2 regions of the Escherichia sp. XD33 genome follow, and region 2 is predicted to be linked to the other one. Evidence: predicted binding sites of a transcription regulator. Region 2 holds the regulator's gene; the other holds the start of a gene.
The links. The regulator LexA, encoded in region 2, represses DNA repair genes until DNA is damaged. The targets are predictions, from matches to a motif close to TNCTGTATGTACATACAGNA.

Region 1 (10,496 bases), on a different contig from region 2:
GATCCCCTGGGCGAAATGCGCCTGGTAAGCAGAGTTTTTGAAATGTAAGGCCTTTGAATAAGACAAAAGGCTGCCTCATCGCTAACTTTGCAACAGTGCCCTTGTGCAAACCTACCACCCAATTCCTGGAAATGGACGAAAGTTCATGCGCCAGTTCACGACAGCATTCAGGCGTAAAAATACGTATGGGTCCTGAAGTACCGATATCAACAGACATGATAAACTCCAGAATGTTGCCATGGCATAGGTTGTTTCTCAGCCTGACAATTTCTGCTTCAGGTGTTCTCCCGGCTGCTACCTTAACCAACATATCCTGCTCGGCTGGAAATGAAAGTAATTCTACCGGCACCCCTTCCTGCTTGGCCTTTCTCAGTAAGGCATTACTCATTACGGAGATACCCTCCAAGTCCACCAGCTCAGGAGCTGCATGCTGATCGTTAACTGTTGGTTTCAGCATCAGCGACTTCAACGTAACCATGAGTGATGTTTCAATCCCGTTCAGGAAGCTCGTACAGGCCGGTATCCATAGTTCGTGATGCAACGCCTCGGTTGCTTGTTTAAAGAACCAGTCAATCACGGGGACAGTGTGATAATCATAATAGTGATTTATCTCGCTGAATCTTGACATATAAGCATCGTACTCAGCCTGGTCTTCAGGAGATAAAAAATTTGGTGGGAGGGGCATCAGAATCCTTTCATCCTAGCTTGTATACCTTCTTCGTAGGCCAGCTCGCCATTATCGGTAAAAGATGGTTTTTGGTGTTTGTGACAAAGCTTAATTTTTCGTCAGGCTCGATAGCGTTACCGGAGAGATTTGATCTTTTCTCTGTAACTCGCAATACTGTTTATACATACAGTATGAGAATTCGAGTGTAGCTATGTCTGTTATCCTTGAGCACATTAGCAACAAGCCTTACGAAATGGCACCTTTTTTCAGTGATTTACTGAGCTGTGGAGTGATGAGTCCGTGCGCCGGGCATGAAGATAATGAATTAAATTTGCATGAATATGTAGTCCGTAACCGCCCCTCAACCTTCTTTGTCAGGGCGGCGGGCCTCAGTATGATCAATGCCGGTATCAATGATGGCGCTATTCTGGTTGTGGATCGGTCTTTAACGGCACGACACGGCTCTATCGTCGTTGCGCTGGTGGATGGAGAGTTCACGGTAAAGATCTTACACACGTATCCTGAGCTGCTTTTGATGCCTTCTAATCCAGCCTATAAGCCGATACGTGTAAATCCCGAATCCCTTGAGATATGGGGCGTCGTCACCTTTGCACTGAATCAGTTTAGCCATGTACATGCACGTTGATATTAACGGGGCCTATGCGGCATTTGAGTGTGCGATGGATCCCAAGCTGGCAAAAAAGCCGCTCATCATAGCCAGCAATAACGATTCGTCCGTCATTGCAATGAATAAACTGGCTAAAAGCGTTGGTATTAAGCGTGGGACCCCAATTTTTAAGTGCAGGGATTTGATTCAGCAACACCAGATCGAAGTCCGGAGCTCTAACTTTACTTTGTATGAAGACTACTCAAATCGCTTCCATGAAACGCTGGAAAGCTTCGCGCCTCAATCGAGTCGATATAGCATAGATGAAAATTTCATGTTATTGAAAAACATGAACAAGATAATAGATTATGAAGATTACGGCCGGTTGATCAGAAGTACACTTCTTCATAATCTGTCCCTTACCTGTGGTGTGGGGTGTTCAAGCACCAAAACCCTGGCTAAATTATGCACCTATGCGAGCAAACGATGGGCAGCTACAGGCGGGGTTGTAGTTTTGACTGATCAGGCCAGGATCAGGAAGCTCCTGGGCCTTATCAGTACCAGAGAAATATGGGGTATTGGTCAAAAGATCAGTGAACGCCTGTCGGCTTTCGGGATCATCACTGCCGGTGATTTTTATAATAGCGACGTTCGCTTTTTACGTAAAAGCTTTGGCGTTGAAATCGAGCGTACCTGGCGGGAACTGCATGGCGAACCATGTTTCCGGCTGCATGAATCCCCTCCTGTCCGGCAACAGATTATCGTTTCCAGAAGTTTTGGTCAGCGCCTTAATGAGATAGGCAAGCTACATGAGGCAGTTTCATTTTTTACCGCCCGGGCGGCAGAGCAGCTGCGCAAGGATGGCTCGTGGACCCGTCAAATCACAGTCTTCATTCAGAGCAGCAATTATGCGCAAGGTGAAAACCGCTACAGCAATTGTGGTATCGAGCCGCTTACCGCTACACAGGACACCCGCGATCTGGTTGATGCAGCCATGACCATCCTGAACCGCATTTACAAACCCGGGATAGCGTATGCGAAAGCTGGGGTAATGCTCTCCGCTATGACTGACGGCACAGAGCAACTCAGCCTGTTTGATGAGCGCCCGGCCAGGCCTGGCAGTCAGGCACTGATGAAAGTTATGGACCGGTTCAATAAAGAAAAGCGCGGAGCTCTGTTTTTGCTGGGGGAAGGCATTCAACAGGATTTTCGTATGAAACAGGCCATGCTATCACCGAGATATACGACCCGCTGGGATGAATTACTCGTTGTAAAAGCGTAGCGGCCATGACCGGCATGGCCGTACTCATCAAAAGTGAAAGTAACTTTAGGCCCCGCGAGCTTTTTCGATTGCGCCCTGCAAAGTTGCTGCGTCCATAGCCCCGGGGATAAATGTGGTAGTCGCCGCATTCGGCTTTTTCATATTCATAATGATGAAGCCGGGTGTGCCGGTGATCCCAAGCGCTTCGCCCAGCTGCATGTTGCCGGAGATCACGTTTTCATATCGGTTTTTTTCCCTGTCAGAAAACGTGCTGTTAAACCCTGACTTATCCACCACAGTATTAAAGTCGCTGAGTTCGAATTTGCGTTGAGAGGTCATGAAGGTATGAGCCACAGCCATCAGGTTGTTGTGGTATTTACGATAGGCTTCAGCACCGAAATTCTGATAGACGTGCAGACCCGTAGCGGCCCCCATGGCAGATACAGGTTTTGAACCGGCAAAAATCGGGAATTCTTTAAAGAAGAATTTTACATCTTTGCTCTGATTCATTACCGATTCAACAACAGGTGTAACCCGCATGCAGTAAATACACTGATAGTCGAAGAACTCGATTACCGCGACGTCGGCGTCATCCGGGCCGATGTTTGGCGTCTCCTTGGTATCCAGCAGAGCTGGCGCATATGGAATTATTCGTTCCACTGAGGCACTTACGTTCTGATTTTCCAGCGCCTTACCTGCTTCCACTAAATAATGGGGATTTTTTACCAGGTAAGTAGCGGCAATTTTGCCAATTTCTTCCTCACTGAGCACCTTCGGTTTAAAATAAGTTGCCGCGATTAACGCCGAGGCAGCGGTAGCAATTACCGCAGAAATTAAAATCGTGGCCATCGGTTTTAAATAAAATTCTTTAGACATAGCTACCTTTATGCTTTTCAGCCTGTTAGTTATTAACCTGCGATGGATTATACTGGCCCGGTAAATCGGAATTATTCGTGAAACAATGCTTTTTGGAGATTAAAGGATGATTAGGCAGGGCTTTATACTCACAACCGCAATGCTTTTGAGTGGTTGTGGATATCATTTCGCAAACCAGGTAGATGCGTACGATCTAATGCCTCGTCCTGTTACAAATAAAAGGTTTCAGATAGTCCCTCCGGACGAAAGTATTCAGTCCAGAATGTTTTCAGGCCGTTTTGCTGATGGATTAGCAAAAAAAGGAGTCATTATTTCCACTCACCAGCCAGATTATGTGCTCAGGTTCCGAATGAGCAGCTCACAGGAGAACATGCAGTATAGCGAGCAGCTTCTTACTGGGGTGACAGGCTACGTTGTAGATAAAAAGACAACGAGAACTGACAAGCATGGCGAATCGCATACTGACTATGACTACAGGCCGGTCGATGGGGTAATAGGCACTGAGACGATGTCGCAGATGCACTATATGCGACAGCTGGATGTCGAGGTATACCCGTCAGCGAAAGGAGCAAAGCAGGTTCTGAAAGTGAGTATGCAAAGCAATGCACCTGTGCCGTCAGACAGCATTGCTTATTCAGCAATGATCGACGCCTTTACTGATAAATTTGATGCGCCGCTGCGTTCCGGAAATTATGTTGCAGTGATCCCCTGGAACTGAAAGCAGACGGCGGGAAGAGAATGTTCAAAAGTGACTTTTGGACACGCACATAAACGTGGCTATCGCCCTCCCCCATTAAAATCATAAAGTCGGTAAAGATCGCCCATCGTGATGGAATTGGGCTTATTAATGATTAGATACTGTAACTGTTCTTTATGTTGAGTACTGGCGGCTGCATTCATAAGCACTTCCAGGTAGAACTTGTAGCCTATGCTTCGCTCTGAATACATATACTGGAACTGCATCAGTAAAATGCCTGACATAACATACAACAGCAGCAGACTGAGTAACACAGTGCTATCAGGCTGTTCCAGTGCCATACTGACATACCCTGAACCCAGAATGCACAGAAGCCAACCCGTCATTAGAGCAGGCACCCTACGACTCAGACGTTCATAACAACGTTTTATTACGGGATCCCGGAGATACTTTTTGTCAGGTATCCCCGTTGCCCTGATGACGAAGTTACTGAGTATCGACATCTTTTTTCCTTCTGGACGCTCTCAGTCAATAAATCAGGCCAGGCGCTCATTGAAAGCTACCACGAGCTGCGAATCGGGATTTTTTACCAGTTCGGGCCGGATAACTTTTAGTTGCCTCGTTGGGGCGAGCTCATCTGTAGGCCTGATGGTGGTATTACCCGGCCCCTTGCGGGTACTGTCGGTGTTTACCTTGAGCTTTTTATTTCCCAGGTAGCTTTCCATCTTTTTAGAGATGGTGTCACCTGTGGTCGCAACACCAGAGAGTTCCTTTAGTTGTTCACCTTGATCCATTTGTACCGATGACATCAGAAATACGATTCCTGGATCGTTTTCCGTTCCACAGGCTCCGTACTGACATTGTGCAGCGAAAACGGGCTGTACACCTACAGCAACCAGCATTAACGTACTCAGTAAAGTAGATTTCATACACACCTCTTACAGTCGGAAAAGTTACTTTTGCGCAGCGCCCATTTGGGTCACCAGGTTTTCCGGGCTCAGCCACCCCGTAAATAACTGCGGTTTGCCGCTTAGTGTCACCATGGTAGGAGTACCTTGCAGCGGGATTGTTGAGGCCACCTGGAAATGCGATTTGATAATGTTTAAGCAAGCCTCATCAGGACGTCCTTCCGGGATAGTTGAAACCGGATTCATCGCTGCATCCAGAGCTTCGTTTGGCTTTGCTGAACACCAGATTTTGGCCATGTTCCCGGCTACTACCGAGTTCAGTCCTGCACGTGGGAATGCAAGAAACTTAATCGAAATACCGGCATCAAGATAAGACTTCAGATCATGATGCAGTTTTTGGCAGTATCCACAGGTTATATCGGTAAAGATAGCAAGCCGGTATTTTTCGTTTGGTGATTTGTAGTCGATGGATTTTGTTTTGGATGCGAATTCCCGGACGCCCATTAAAATGGCCTGCTCAGTGGTGTTTACCACATCTTTACCTTTCACGTGGAATAAGCTTCCGGTAAAAATGTAATCTCCGTCTTTGCTCACGTAACTTACCCCCTCCCTGGAAATCACCGTAAAAATATCTTTTACTGGCGAGGGTTCGACGTGCTCGATTGAAAGCCCAATGGCTTTGAGCTTATCCCGGGCTGCATCTGGCAGTACCATTGTATTAACCGGCTCGGCATTCATCGTGAAGGCGGTACTTAATGAAAGAAGTAATACCGATGCCTTAATAATTTTTTTCATTTATGCTCCTTGAATCGAGCACTAATATTATCACGCCCAAAAATTCCAGAATTTTGCTTAAACGCTTAAATCAACGGGTAAAGCCGAAAGAAAGTCGATAGATATATGGGAGAATAGATAAAACGTAGATTCAGTGGAGAAATCGTTGTGTTTACACCACCAGCAGATGATGTGAAACCTATTCCCGTTCCTGATGAGATTTACACTCAGTGCATTACGGATGCCGCCCGCTTCTTCGGAATTGATGCCGAACTGGTTTTTACGTTGTTTGACAATGAAGGCGGTAAGGTTGGTACTTTCAGCAGGAATACTAACGGCACTTATGATATTGGCCCGATGCAGATCAACTCATCCAATCTGCCTGAAATAAAAAAGCATTTCCCGACTGTAACGTGGCGGGTTCTGGCTTACGATGCTTGCGCTAGTTTCTGGGTTGGAACATGGTGGCTCTACAGAAAAATTGTTGATCGCAAGGGCAATGTGTTTGAAGGGATTGCAGATTACAACAGCAAAACCCCAAAGGTACGTGCAAAGTACATATTTAACTTCATGGTAAAGTACAATCGCCGGATCCAGCAGCGTAACGGGATGGGTGAGCTTTATCAATGGACCCAACAACCTCCTCGATACAATGGCCATATAGCTAAAAATGTCCCGGAGCAAAACCCGACTCCTGTTGTTAAATAAATTCAACCTGATATTACAGAAGATCATCGAGTAGCTTGGGTACCCCCCCGCAAAAAATTCGCATAGACTCAGGGGTAATAAATTGTCTTTTTCTGCAAGAAATATATTTAAGATTCTCTCTTCTTTCTTGATGCAGAAAAGCCCTCTTCATGAAGAAGTATGTGTTCCTGAAGAAACAACAGCTGGTTTATGGGGCCCTCTCCCTGATTCGCATGTCGTGCTTTTCTTAGATTTCGATGGGGTTTGTCACAGGTGCAAAAATGAAACCTTTGAGCGAATGCCATTGGTGGAAAAATTACTGGATAAATGCCCTTCCATGGTGATTGTCATCTCCAGTTCGTGGCGTGAATGTGCCAGTATAACTTACCTGAAATCTCTTTTCCGGCTACCTTATAGAGACAAAGTCATAGGTGCTACCGATTCGGTATATTTAAAACCTAATCAGTCAGGTGTGCGGGCTGCTGAGTGTGAGGACTTTGTATTTTCACATCGAGTTAAAGCATTTATCTGCCTTGATGACGACGAATCATTATTCCCGGTCGGTTATCCACATTTGCAAAAAACCAATTATTACACCGGCCTCACCGAATCTGATCTTGCAGCTCTTAACACCAGGTATCATCTGCTTATGAAACGTTGGGCTTCCTGAATTAAAGTAACTTTTACGGAGAGCATGCCCGCATTATCAGTTCTATGCTTCTCCATTTCTGCCCCGGGTCAAAGCATTGCACAGTTGGAAGAAAACATGCCGGTCTCTTAAGCTTGCTGCTCAGTTTGGTTCCGGTGCTGAAAAACCTGCCAACGGTGCTTTAGGAATTCAGTATTGATGGGTTTACGCAGCGGCTTAATAAACTCTCCTTGATATGCCGCTAAATCATGATCTACCGCCAAAGCTTCAGCGAGAATGTTAACCTCCAACGTCACCGGATGAATGGCAATCATGTTTGCGTCGAAAAGATCGTGTATATCATGGCGTAAGAGCAACCCATTTGTATAATGGTCTACTCCTCCGTTACGATGCTCCATCAGATGAGCAGCCTCAGTGCGCTGGCGCAGTCTAGAGCCTGTAATCACACATTGGTCATAACAGTTGTTGCGGACGGCTTCTGCAAATGAGGCCTGATCTGGTCGTGTCTCGACAGTTGTCTTACTACCCTTACGCTTACCCGGTACAGTAGTTTCATCAGGAATATTCGGCTGAAGCTCCTTTTCTTCTATACCATCAGTCTTCATAGCGACCATAATCGCGGCCGGTGGAGATTTAGGCTGATCTTCCTGCGATCTTTCGCGGCCACCAACTGGATACCCTAGAAAACCCTCAATGATCTCTAGTGGAGGTAATGTAGCGTTTGAACGTGCATAAATAGCGAACTCTGCGGCACGTCCGCCGGGAATATATCTACGTACCAGTATTGGAAGAGAGGCTTCTTCATCTGGTTCCTCTTTTTCCGACAGGATTATTCGTTCGGTGAGACGGGCTGAATTTTTTTTCATTTCACTCAACAGTCTATTGCGTTCTTTTACCTTTCGGTCATTATCCTCCAACATCTTACGATGACTAACCTTAGCCAGATGGTCTTCCAGTTCCTGTATATATTCGGGATCGATAGTGTCAATTAGACCGAACGCCATCAACCGCTCCCCCCTTGTTTTACAAGATTCTAGCCGAACGCGAATGTACTCCTTACGCTTGGCCATCAAATGTTCTTTTTGTTTTTTTTCTCGAATTACACGGAGCTGAGTATTGTAATTAGAATAAACGGTTTCGCTATTCTGCTCTGTCTCTAGAGCAAATTTTTGTAGGTGTTCACGTAGTTTTTTACGGGTATTTTTGGGGGCATGCATTACGGTACGCTCAATGTATGAGCCTGTGCAGCGTAAAGAAAGTACAGTTTCAGCATGGGAATAACCAGCATTGAGACGATAGCGGGCAATTTTAAGCAAATTATTAAAGTGTGCACCATTACATATACCTAGTTCTTCCAAGACACGACGTTCTCTATCATTAATAGATGGATGGTTAATATCTTTTACTTTGTTTGCCATGTCCTGTGTCTCAGTGCCTATTCAGCCGGAACATCTACTACATAAAGAACGAGATTGTACAGAAATCAGCTAAGTTTATGAATAAAAAAGGCCGCAAATTTATACTTTGCGGCCTTCACTGTTTAACACCATATTTTAGTAAATACGTTTAATTTTCATTAGGTTATATTTGAAACTCACCTACCTTTTATTTTCATTAAGCCACTGATCCGCTTTATCGACACGTGACTGGTAAGGCTCATTTGTGTTGCTCAGCTCTGACTTCATGTACTGAATGAATTCATCTGCTTTCTGAGGCCCAAAGCGTGGGTCATCCGTCAATTGCTGCCGGATAGCCCTTTCAGAGTTCTGCGCTGCATTCGCATAAGTCGAAACGCCGTCGCTGCTAATACTCTGATACCGGTCACTTACAGCTGCGACGCCATCAGACATCTGCATGTGATTAAGGACTTTACCCTGGAGAGAATCAGGCATATTTGCAGGGTTAGAGGCATCATTTGCTATCGATGTCTGGGTTTGAAGGATGCCCGCTCCCGTAAGCATCTCATTTACCGGTTTCGCCCCAACGCTGGTTAGCGTATCCGAAACAAATTGCTGGCCCCCGAGTAGCGCACCAGAAATCGCGCCCCGCTCAGTGTTGGCCTCTATCTTTTCCCCAACCAAGCGATCTGTGACGGTCTGAGTGCGGTTACCAACGAGACCACCGCCCGACCCACCCTCTCCTAGGTTTGCCCGTACGACTGACTCAAGTGAACCATCAGCTCTGTTATGAGTGTTGAAACTGCTATGGATGCTCTGAACGTCATTCATACTCCAGTTAACGTTATAGTTACCCAGTTCATTAAGGATCTTCTGGGTATCCGCTTTGAGCTGCTCTCTTTCGGCACCGGTAGCCATGGTGCTGGCACCATAGGTAAAGACAGCTTGCTGTGCCAATTCAGCTCGCTTATCGTCCCGGCTTAAGTTCGGGTTGTTGGCAACACGACTAAAGTAGTTATCAGTGTTATTAGATAAGCCACGAACTTGACCGCTCTGATACATACTGTTCAAAGCAGTGGCTCGTTGATCCATTCCATCACCAACCACCCGACCTCCGGTAGCCTTTTCCAGATCGTTAAATGTGCCTTCTGCATTTCTGACATCCTGACCTGAATTGACGACTTTCTCTACACCCTGATTATTCAGTACAGGGCCATTCGTTTTGAGAGAATTGAGCACATTCCTTTCTTCATCAGAATAAGTGCGGCCCACGTTGTTGTTATGTATTCCCTGAATATCGCCTTTGCCCGCGTTATCAAGGTTATACGGAGTAAAGCCAGCTTCACTTTTTCCAGGGACACGCTGAGTCGCGTCCTGAGCGTTGGAGGAAAGACCGAGTTTAGCCTGCGAATCAACACTTCCACCCAGTTCCCCTACGCGTGACGCACTCATCACGCCAGACGTATTTACGCTGTCAGGAGTTCTATCCTGTGCCTGAGTGATAGTATTAATTCCTGACCCTTCGCCTGAAATTCTGTCGAGCTGATTGGTGATAGGTAGCAGCTGCTGTGCATTACCACCGAAGTCGGAAACCAGACTTTTAAGCAGGCTGGAGGTTTCACGGAGATCCTGTTTATTACTTTCGGCCGTCTCTCCCCGGGCGGTATCAATCGCAATTTTTTGCTCACTGAAATCTCGTGTTGCAGCCACAAGCGCGTCAGTACGTTGAAGCTGCGAACCAAGCTGATTACTGGCCTTGAAGGTATCGTTATAGGAGTTGAATTTCTCCATAAACGCATTCTCATCCAGCCCATTCTTACGAGCAAAATTCCTTACATCATCATCACTGAAGTTTTTGTTGCGAATAGAATCGGAGAACCTGTCCAGGTTAATGCTTTGTTTAGAATCAAGGCTCATTCCACTATTGGAGCTGGCGTTAGTCGATACCGATGTAGAAATGTTTTGCGCCATCG
Region 2 (10,496 bases):
CCTTCGCCCCATAAAATGACCGGATCCCCGGCTTTGTCCTGCGCCTGTGGACCTAAGTCTACGCAGATCATATCCATCGCCACGCGCCCGACAATCGGTACTTCGCGACCGTTCACCAGCACTGGCGTACCGGACGGCGCGGCGCGCGGATAACCATCGCCATAGCCCATCGCGACTACGCCAAGACGGGTATCACGTTCGCTTACCCAGGTTCCACCATAACCAACAGGCTCTCCGGCTTTATGCTCACGCACGGCAATCAGGCTGGAGGTTAGTGACATCACTGGCTGACAGCCAAAATCGGCACCGGTGGAGCGATCTTCCAGCGGCGAGACGCCATAAAGAATGATGCCCGGGCGCACCCAGTCAAAATGCGACTGTGGCCACAGCAGAATGCCACCCGACGCGGCAATGGAACGTTGACCAGGTTTGCCTTCGCAAAAGGTATTAAAGATAGCGAGTTGTTTCTCGGTTGCGCCACATTTTGGTTCATCCGCGCGCGCAAAATGGCTGACGATATTCACCGGCTGACGAACGTTTTTGCACTGGGTCAGGCGATGATAAAACGCCTCAGCCTGTTCCGGCCTTACGCCCAGACGGTGCATACCGGTATCGAGTTTCATCCAGACGGTAACCGGCTCGTCCAGGCTAGCCTCTTCCAGCGCAGCCAGCTGTTCTTCGTTATGCACGGCGGTATGAAAATGTTGCGCAGAAATCGTCGGCAGATCTCTGGCATCAAAAAAGCCTTCGAGTAACAGTACAGGTTTGGTGATTCCCCCCGCACGCAGTCGCAGAGCTTCTTCGAGACGGGCTACGCCAAAGGCGTCAGCATCGGGGAGCGTTCGCGCGGTCTCAAGAAGACCGTGACCATAAGCGTTCGCTTTCACCACCGCAACCATTTTACTGGCAGGGGCCAGTTCACGAAGACGTTGCAGGTTGTGTCGCAGAGCGCGGCGGTTAATCACAACAGTTGCCGCTTGCATTTGTGTTCCTTGATAAGTGTTTGCTTTAATTACCTAATTCATAAAATAATTATTATTCGTCGTCGTACTGCGGCCCCGCATAGTTGTCGAAGCGCGACCATTGACCGTTAAAGGTCAGGCGTACCGTCCCGATTGGGCCGTTACGTTGTTTACCGATAATAATTTCCGCGATGCCTTTTAAATCACTGTTTTCGTGATACACCTCATCACGATAGATAAACATGATCAAGTCCGCATCCTGCTCGATAGAGCCAGATTCACGCAGGTCGGAGTTGACCGGGCGTTTGTCGGCACGTTGTTCCAGAGAACGGTTCAACTGGGACAGCGCCACCACCGGCACGTTCAGTTCTTTCGCCAGTGCTTTCAGCGAGCGAGAGATTTCTGCAATTTCCAGCGTACGGTTATCGGAAAGCGCCGGTACGCGCATCAGTTGCAGGTAGTCGATCATGATAAGCCCGATGCCGCCGTGTTCACGGGCAATACGGCGTGCGCGGGAACGCACTTCCGTTGGCGTCAGGCCGGAGGAGTCATCGATATAGATATTGCGTTTTTCGAGCAAAATACCCATGGTGCCGGAAATGCGCGCCCAGTCTTCATCATCGAGCTGCCCGGTACGGATTTTAGTCTGGTCAACGCGCGACAGCGACGCCAGAGAACGCATCATAATCTGTTCTGAAGGCATCTCCAGCGAGAAGATAAGTACTGGTTTATCCTGCAACATCGCCGCGTTTTCGACGAGGTTCATCGCAAATGTTGTTTTACCCATCGACGGACGCGCGGCGACGATGATCAAATCCGACGGCTGCAAGCCAGCGGTTTTTTTGTTGAGATCGTCATAACCGGTGTTTACTCCGGTAACGCCATCGTGTGGCTGCTGAAACAACTGCTCAATACGCGCCACGGTTGCGTCGAGCACATCGGCGATGTTCTTCGGCCCTTCGTCTTTGTTTGCACGACTTTCGGCAATTTTAAAGACGCGGGATTCAGCAAGGTCCAGCAGATCTTCGCTGGTACGCCCCTGCGGATCAAAACCGGCTTCAGCAATCTCATTCGCAACCGAGATCATCTCACGGACAACGGCACGTTCACGCACGATGTCAGCATAAGCACTGATGTTCGCCGCACTTGGCGTATTTTTTGACAGCTCTGCCAGATAAGCAAAACCACCGACGCTATCGAGTTGCCCCTGGCGTTCCAGCGATTCCGCAAGAGTAATTAGATCGATAGGGCTACCGCTTTCCTGCAAACGCGCCATTTCAGTAAAGATATGACGGTGTGGGCGGGTGTAAAAATCGTCTGCTACCACACGCTCGGCTACATCATCCCAGCGTTCGTTATCTAGCATTAAACCGCCCAACACCGACTGCTCCGCTTCGATCGAGTGCGGAGGCACTTTCAGCCCGGCAACTTGTGGATCGCGTTCGCGGGGTTCAGCCTGCTGTTTGTTGAAGGGTTTATTTCCTGCCATAGTGAATGGAGTTACCGAGATAAAGAATGGGTCGAAACTTTACCATATGAAGCAGACCCTGACGATACGTTCTGGAGGACACATGGCAACACGAATTGAATTTCACAAGCACGGTGGCCCGGAAGTACTTCAAGCCGTAGAGTTCACTCCTGCCGATCCGGCGGAGAATGAAATCCAGGTCGAAAATAAAGCCATCGGCATCAATTTTATCGACACATATATCCGCAGCGGCCTTTACCCGCCGCCATCGCTACCCAGCGGATTAGGCACCGAAGCAGCAGGCATCGTGAGTAAAGTCGGCAGTGGTGTAAAGCATATTAAGGCAGGCGATCGTGTAGTCTATGCGCAGTCGGCGTTAGGCGCTTACAGCTCTGTGCATAACATTATTGCGGATAAAGCGGCGATTCTGCCTGCGGCAATTTCTTTTGAGCAAGCTGCGGCATCCTTCCTGAAAGGCTTAACGGTTTATTATCTGCTGCGCAAAACCTATGAAATTAAACCCGATGAGCAGTTCCTGTTCCACGCAGCAGCTGGCGGCGTTGGCTTGATTGCCTGCCAGTGGGCAAAAGCCCTGGGCGCGAAACTTATCGGCACCGTAGGAACCGCGCAAAAAGCGCAGAGCGCGCTAAAAGCGGGCGCGTGGCAGGTTATTAACTATCGTGAAGAGAATCTGGTCGAGCGGTTAAAAGAGATCACCGGCGGTAAGAAAGTGCGCGTGGTGTACGATTCCGTGGGCAGAGACACCTGGGAACGGTCGCTGGATTGCCTGCAACGCCGCGGCTTAATGGTGAGTTTTGGCAACTCATCAGGTGCGGTTACCGGTGTGAACTTAGGCATTCTCAATCAGAAAGGCTCGTTGTATGTGACACGCCCTTCCCTGCAAGGCTATATCACCACGCGGGAGGAATTAACCGAGGCCAGTAATGAACTGTTCTCTTTGATTGCCAGCGGTGTGATTAAGGTCGATGTCGCCGAGCAGCAGAAATATCCGCTGAAGGATGCGCAGCGTGCGCATGAAATTCTGGAAAGCCGGGCAACGCAAGGTTCCAGCCTGTTGATTCCATAAAAGAAATAGGGCTTCCACCTGGGAAGCCCTTTCTTTTTATAGTTCGGCTGTATGTAGGGTACAGCACGATGAATCTGTTAGAGGCGCAATAGTGACAGATTTGATTATCAATTCCTATTTTGTTCTAAGGATAAAACCTTAGGTTGTGATCATCCGCACAATCCCTTAGTAACGCCAGCGGTCATAACGCTGATATTTCGGCACTTTTGGTGCTTTAATCGCCTTAATAACCCACACCACCGCAATCGCCAGTAGTAACCACGGCAGCAACTTAATCATCAATGCCAGCATACCGCCGAGGAACATAATGGCCGTCGCCACAACCAGCGCGGCGATAATGCCCAGCAACGAAACGCCGGTGACCATCAGCATGACAAAAAAGCCAATCACAAAAAGTAGTTCCAGCATGATGCACTCCCAAATATGAAATCTCTTGCTGGCATTACAAGAATCATGCCAAAAATAATCTATTGATTTAACAGCAAAACGCCCCGCGACGGTGCGCAGAGCGTGGTGAATTTGACTATTTTTTGGTGAAAAGTTAACGCTTATCCGCCACCAGTTTGAGCGCGTGTTCCAGCACATTAATGTCTGCACCCGCTTTATGGGCATTTTCACTTAAATAACGCCGCCACTGCCGCGCGCCAGGAATACCCTGGAACAAGCCCAACATATGCCGGGTAATATGACCGAGATACGTCCCCTGGCTGAGTTCACGCTCAATGTACGGATACATGGCGCGCACTACCGCCACCGGATCGGCATCGATATCCGAGGAACCAAAGATCTCCCGGTCTACCGCCGCCAGAATACCCGGATTCTGATACGCCTCGCGCCCGACCATCACGCCATCCATATGTTGCAGGTGTGCTTTGGCCTCTTCCAGCGACTTGATACCACCGTTAATCGACATTGTCAGATGCGGAAAGTCACGCTTCAGTTGATACACACGCGGATAATCGAGCGGCGGGATCTCACGGTTTTCTTTCGGACTTAACCCCGAAAGCCAGGCTTTACGTGCATGGATGATGAACATCTCACACTCGCCTTTGCCGGAAACGGTGTTGATGAAATCGCAGAGAAATTCATAGCTGTCCTGGTCGTCGATGCCAATACGCGTTTTCACCGTCACCGGAATCGACACCACATCGCGCATCGCTTTCACGCAGTCGGCAACCAGCTGCGCATTACCCATCAGACACGCACCAAACATGCCGTTCTGCACCCGGTCAGACGGGCAGCCGACATTCAGGTTGATCTCATCATATCCACGCGCTTCTGCCAGCTTCGCACACTGCGCCAGCGCCGCCGGATCACTACCGCCGAGTTGCAACGCTACCGGATGTTCTTCTTCACTATACGCCAGGTAATCACCTTTACCGTGAATAATCGCCCCTGTAGTTACCATTTCAGTATACAGCAACGTATTGCGGGAAAGCAGACGCAAGAAATAGCGGCAATGTCTGTCCGTCCAGTCGAGCATTGGTGCAACGCTAAACCGACCACTCCAGTGAACGTCAGTTTTTTCAGGCATTGCGCTGGTTTGGTTGATTTTTTGCATTTCAGAATTACCGTGCATTTTCAAATGTAGAGATTATTTTATCGATATATCATGGGGTTATGTTATTCAGCATCACTGTTCAGGAGGCTCAATAGCGGGGTACTATACCATAACAACAGGAAGCGCCTGTCTCATTGCAAAAGAAAATTGAGATCCTCTCAAGGCATGAAGCTCTCACGAAGTGATGGAAATAATCTTATTAGCCGTTAACTTTGTTAAGGCCAATGATAAATAATCCAGGTTCGACGATAAATAAAAAATCACACATTAAACTCTGGTGATATATCTCCCTGCTAATAGCATTGATAGAGAAAAAAGAACCCAATAAATATTGGGTCCTTTTATATAATGCCTTCTATACTATCGAAGAACTTCACATATTATTTCTCCGATTTAACCCCGAACAAATCATAAATTAATTTAGAAGTGTCTGTAAGTATTTTAATCTCTTCCTTTGAGGTTGGGTCAAACGACTTCGCGAAGCTAATTAATTGTGGTGCAGCATCTCGCATTTTGCTTAAAATATCAGGATCGAGCGTTCCTTCATTCACCAGATGTGACATCTTATCCAGATAGCCATCAAAATTCATTTCTCCCCCATCAGCCAGACGCTTCATCTCTCCCAGGTACTTCTTCATATCACGTTGAGATAATTTTTCAAACTGAGCTTTCAGGTAGCTCTCATTATTTTCATTAATATACACTGTTTCTGATAAATCTGCGTAGGCACTAGAATATGAAAGTGAAATTAACAGCGAAGCAAATAATTTTAAGCTGTTGTCATCATGTTCCTGGCAGGCATTAACAAACGTTAAAAAACCAGAACCTATTGCTTGAAAATGTATATTCGCTAAAGGTTCATTATCCTTAGATTCCTCATAAAATAGCTGAACCGTGGAGGGAAGGTCATTCTTAGTTTCTACATCAAAAGTACATTGTTCAATGGGCATTGCATCTTTATTATCCCCAAGATTACATATACTATTAATCGCGAAATGAAAAATAGCCCGGTCAACAACTGATGCAATAAAGTCACGATCGTTTAAATCCTCATCAGTGCAATCGTCAATATACTTATTGACCCACATTTTGAGATCATTTATTTGCTCAATTAAAAACACATTTTTTTACGTGCATGCCATAAATTATGCGTGATTCGTTGAATAAACAAATCTATTTTTGCAATAATTATATCCCGATGACGCAGCGCTGCATAATCAATAGATTTACCATATATATTATTTAATTTACCTTTGATTGAACCTCTATTATCTAATTTATCTTTGATTGCATCTTCATTATCGAATTGATTTGAATTGAGTGTTTTATTAAAGTATCTAGTTGCACCGGGTATTATCTTCAACATGATTCATCTACCTTTTTTGTCGTACCGTGTCCTCCTTATAATTCTTTTGCCATCTGGTCACTATCAAAAATCGCTCATAATTTCTGAACTACAGGTATGCGTTTAAACCCAGTTAAATAAATAGCGAGTTAACTTGAAGCAATTTATTTAAAAATGAATTATTAATTATTATCGTGTTGATAATGGTACGACAAGGCAACACAACACCTTACCTACAAAACAGAAAATCAACATTACGGCAACAATAAGGGTTCTCGGTGTTTTTCCTGGAACATGGTAAAGTAAGGACATTCTTAACCCCCACTTTGAGGTGCCCGATGGAAAAGACCACAACGCAGGAATTATTAGCGCAGGCTGAAAAAATCTGCGCGCAGCGTAATGTGCGCCTGACCCCACAGCGCCTGGAAGTGTTGCGCCTGATGAGTCTGCAGGATGGCGCTATCAGCGCTTATGATCTGCTTGATTTACTGCGCGAAGCTGAACCGCAAGCCAAGCCGCCAACGGTTTATCGCGCGCTGGATTTTCTGCTTGAGCAAGGTTTTGTGCATAAGGTGGAATCCACCAACAGTTATGTGCTCTGTCATCTGTTCGACCAGCCCACCCATACGTCAGCCATGTTTATTTGCGATCGCTGCGGCGCGGTGAAAGAAGAGTGTGCTGAAGGCGTGGAAGACATCATGCATACGCTGGCGGCAAAAATGGGTTTTGCCCTGCGGCATAATGTGATTGAAGCACATGGGCTCTGTGCGGCATGCGTGGAAGTGGAAGCGTGTCGTCATCCTGAACAGTGCCAGCATGATCACTCTGTGCAGGTGAAAAAGAAACCGCGTTAAGAGGGCGTACATCCTTGTACACGTCGGGCAGGAGGGATTAATTACCAGCGATATTCATTGCGGGTTTCCCAATCCACGACCTCTTTTTCTGCCTGATCTTTCTGATAACCATAACGTTCCTGGATTTTACCGACCAGTTGATCACGTTTACCTTCAATGATCGTCATATCATCATCGGTCAGTTTGCCCCATTGCTCTTTCACTTTACCTTTAAACTGTTTCCAGTTACCGCCGGCTTCATCTTTATTCATAATCAAGACCTCATCGTTAGGTTGTGAATGAGAGTACGTTCACTTTTCTTCTGAACGTGAGATTAAGTGTAGTCAGCAATTTGGCTTAGGATAATTTATTCAGAATTTTTAACCGTCACGTTGCGGCAAACCAGGTACCGTTACGCCAGTGACGCCGCCAGATAGCCGCCAGAGAAAGCCCGCGCAACGCCAGAAAGACGGTTAATGCCAGCCACAAACCATGATTACCCAGCCACGGCAGCGTAAGGAGCGTCAGCGCAAAACCTGCGGCGGCCACCGCCATACTGTTACGCATTTCGGCGGCACGCGTTGCGCCTATAAACATGCCGTCCAGCAGATAACACCAGACGCCAACCAACGGCAAAATCACCTGCCAGATAAGATAGCGGTCAGCCAGCTGCTGAATCTGGGTTAACGACGTCAGCAACGCAATGATGTGTTCCCCTGCCAGCAAATAAACCACCGAAAACAGTAACGCTACAATCCCCGACTGGCGGCACGCTGCCCGCCATACATCCAGCAACTGGCTACCGTCGCGCGCACCGTATGCCTGACCGGAGTGCGCTTCAACCGCGTAGGCAAAACCATCAAGCGCATAGGCGGTAAAGGTGAGTAGCGTCATCAGAACCGCGTTAACAGCGATAATGTCACTCCCCAGTCGCGCACCAAGTACGGTGATCGCGCCGAAACAGAGTTGCAACAACAGCGAACGCAGCATGATATCGCGGTTAAGCGCCAGCAAGCGACGGAAGTTTCCTCGCCAGGCAGTTTTCAGCATTTCGCCGGAAATTCCGCGTAGTTTGAGGATTTTACGCACCATTAGCAGACCAATCAGCAATGTTGCATATTCCGCAATAACCGTCGCCAGCGCCGCGCCCTGCACGTTCATATGCAGCCCCATCACTAGCCAGACATCCAGCACAATGTTGAGGATATTGCCGACCACTAACAAAATTACTGGCGCACGGGCATATTGCACGCCGAGTAACCAACCGAGTAATACCAGATTCGCCAGCGACGCCGGTGCGCTTAACCAGCGGATTTCAAGAAAGCGCCGCGCCTGTTCCAGGACTGCTTCACTACCGCCAACAATATGCAGAGCCAGATCGATAATCGGTGTACGCAGCAGCGCAATTAACGCCCCAGCCCCCAACGCCAACAGCAACGGTTGCACCAGCGCACGGGCTAATGCCTGAGGATTTTTGGCACCATAAGCCTGCGCAGTCAGCCCGGTGGTGCTCATGCGTAAAAACAGCAACAGCATAAAGAGAAAGCTGGTCGCCGTTGCACCAACCGCCACGCCGCCCAAATAAACCGGGCTATCAAGATGACCAATTACCGCCGTATCGACCAGTCCCAGCAACGGAACGGTGATATTGGAGAAAATCATGGGTAAGGCGAGATGCCAGAGTGCTTTATCAGATGAAGTGAGGAATGCCATGCAGACAAGCCTGATGAAGAGAGATGAAAAACAAACCGCGACGCCTGGCGGCATCGCGGTCTCAGAGATATGTTACAGCCAGTCGCCGTTGCGAATAACCCCAACCGCCAGCCCTTCAATGGTGAAGCTCTGCTGACGAAGGTCAACGACAATTGGTTTAAACTCGCTATTTTCTGGCAACAGTTCGACTTTATTGCCCTGTTTTTTCAGGCGCTTAACGGTAACTTCGTCATCAATACGTGCGACAACGACCTGACCGTTACGTACATCCTGAGTTTTATGCACTGCCAGCAAGTCACCATCCATAATGCCGATATCTTTCATCGACATCCCGCTGACGCGCAGCAGGAAATCAGCATTCGGCTTGAACAAGGAAGGATCGACCTGATAATGACCTTCAATATGCTGTTGCGCCAGAAGCGGTTCACCGGCAGCCACACGACCTACCAGCGGCAACCCTTCTTCCTCTTCCTGCAACAGACGAATCCCGCGTGATGCGCCGGAAACAATTTCAATAACGCCTTTGCGTGCCAGCGCCTTCAGATGTTCTTCAGCCGCGTTTGGGGAACGGAACCCCAAACGCTGCGCGATTTCCGCACGCGTCGGCGGCATACCTGTCTGGCTGATGTGATCACGGATGAGATCAAACACCTCTTGTTGCCTGGCCGTTAACGCTTTCATTCCGCCCCCTGGGTGTATATACAGTTATGCTGTGAGTATATACAGCAAAAGGCGATTTTGGAACCATAAACTGCACAATAAACCAGAGATTTATCGAAATCTGGAAGGGTTATCCAAAATGCGACCATAACAGGATGCACCAGGTTATCACGGCGACGATAATCGCAATCAGCACCGCGGCGGATCCCATATCTTTAGCGCGTCCGGAAAGCTCATGGTATTCAGAGCCAATTCGGTCAACCACTGCTTCGATGGCGCTATTGAGGATTTCCACAATCATCACCAGCATCACGGAGCTGATAAGCAGCACGCGGGTAATTGCGTCCACATCCAGCCAGCAGGCGATGACCACCGCCAACAATACCGCTACGCCTTCCTGACGGAATGCCGCTTCGTTGATCCATGCAGCGCGTAAACCTTTCCAGGAATAGCCAGCAGCTTTGATAATTCGGGTGAATCCAGTGGTATTATTGGCCATTGAAAGAACCTTTTTACATTATGAGCGTCAATATCAGTGTACCGTTAAATCCGATGATTCGGGTTTGCGTAACGCCGCGCGAAACATGAGCGGATACCACAGAATTTCCCATGACTTTCTGCTATCCTTGCCGCGCATTTGCATTATTAACCAGAGGCTTTACATCGTTTATGTCCGGCTGGCCACGAATTTACTACAAATTACTGAATTTACCATTAAGCATCCTGGTAAAAAGCAAGTCTATTCCGGCAGATCCTGCCCCGGAACTGGGGCTGGATACCTCTCGTCCAATTATGTACGTTTTACCGTACAACTCGAAAGCAGATTTGCTGACGTTGCGCGCCCAGTGTCTGGCACATGACCTGCCT

Region 1: a site for LexA is predicted at 840-859, ahead of umuD (translesion error-prone DNA polymerase V autoproteolytic subunit). Genes of this name have one in related genera too.

Annotation. Positions count from the first base shown of each region.
Region 1 is NZ_JAENDM010000040.1:20-10,515, forward strand. It holds partial or broken gene K0778_RS28620 (hypothetical protein) at 1-685, opposite strand, end outside; gene umuD (translesion error-prone DNA polymerase V autoproteolytic subunit) at 879-1,313, shown strand; gene umuC (translesion error-prone DNA polymerase V subunit UmuC) at 1,297-2,556, shown strand; gene K0778_RS18915 (DsbA family protein) at 2,602-3,411, opposite strand; gene K0778_RS27760 (hypothetical protein) at 3,761-4,129, shown strand; gene K0778_RS27765 (hypothetical protein) at 4,189-4,449, opposite strand; gene K0778_RS18930 (hypothetical protein) at 4,645-5,037, opposite strand; gene K0778_RS18935 (thioredoxin fold domain-containing protein) at 5,062-5,811, opposite strand; gene K0778_RS18940 (lytic transglycosylase domain-containing protein) at 5,959-6,498, shown strand; gene K0778_RS18945 (HAD domain-containing protein) at 6,629-7,147, shown strand; gene K0778_RS18950 (HNH endonuclease signature motif containing protein) at 7,255-8,544, opposite strand; gene K0778_RS18955 (conjugal transfer protein TraG N-terminal domain-containing protein) at 8,725-10,496, opposite strand, start outside.
Region 2 is NZ_JAENDM010000018.1:82,525-93,020, forward strand. It holds gene alr (alanine racemase) at 1-983, opposite strand, end outside; gene dnaB (replicative DNA helicase) at 1,036-2,451, opposite strand; gene K0778_RS12820 (quinone oxidoreductase) at 2,534-3,517, shown strand; gene pspG (envelope stress response protein PspG) at 3,683-3,925, opposite strand; gene dusA (tRNA dihydrouridine(20/20a) synthase DusA) at 4,059-5,096, opposite strand; partial or broken gene K0778_RS12835 (DUF2713 domain-containing protein) at 5,459-6,444, opposite strand; gene zur (zinc uptake transcriptional repressor Zur) at 6,762-7,277, shown strand; gene K0778_RS12845 (CsbD family protein) at 7,319-7,528, opposite strand; gene dinF (MATE family efflux transporter DinF) at 7,644-8,969, opposite strand; gene lexA (transcriptional repressor LexA) at 9,042-9,650, opposite strand; gene dgkA (diacylglycerol kinase) at 9,760-10,128, opposite strand; gene plsB (glycerol-3-phosphate 1-O-acyltransferase PlsB) at 10,299-10,496, shown strand, end outside.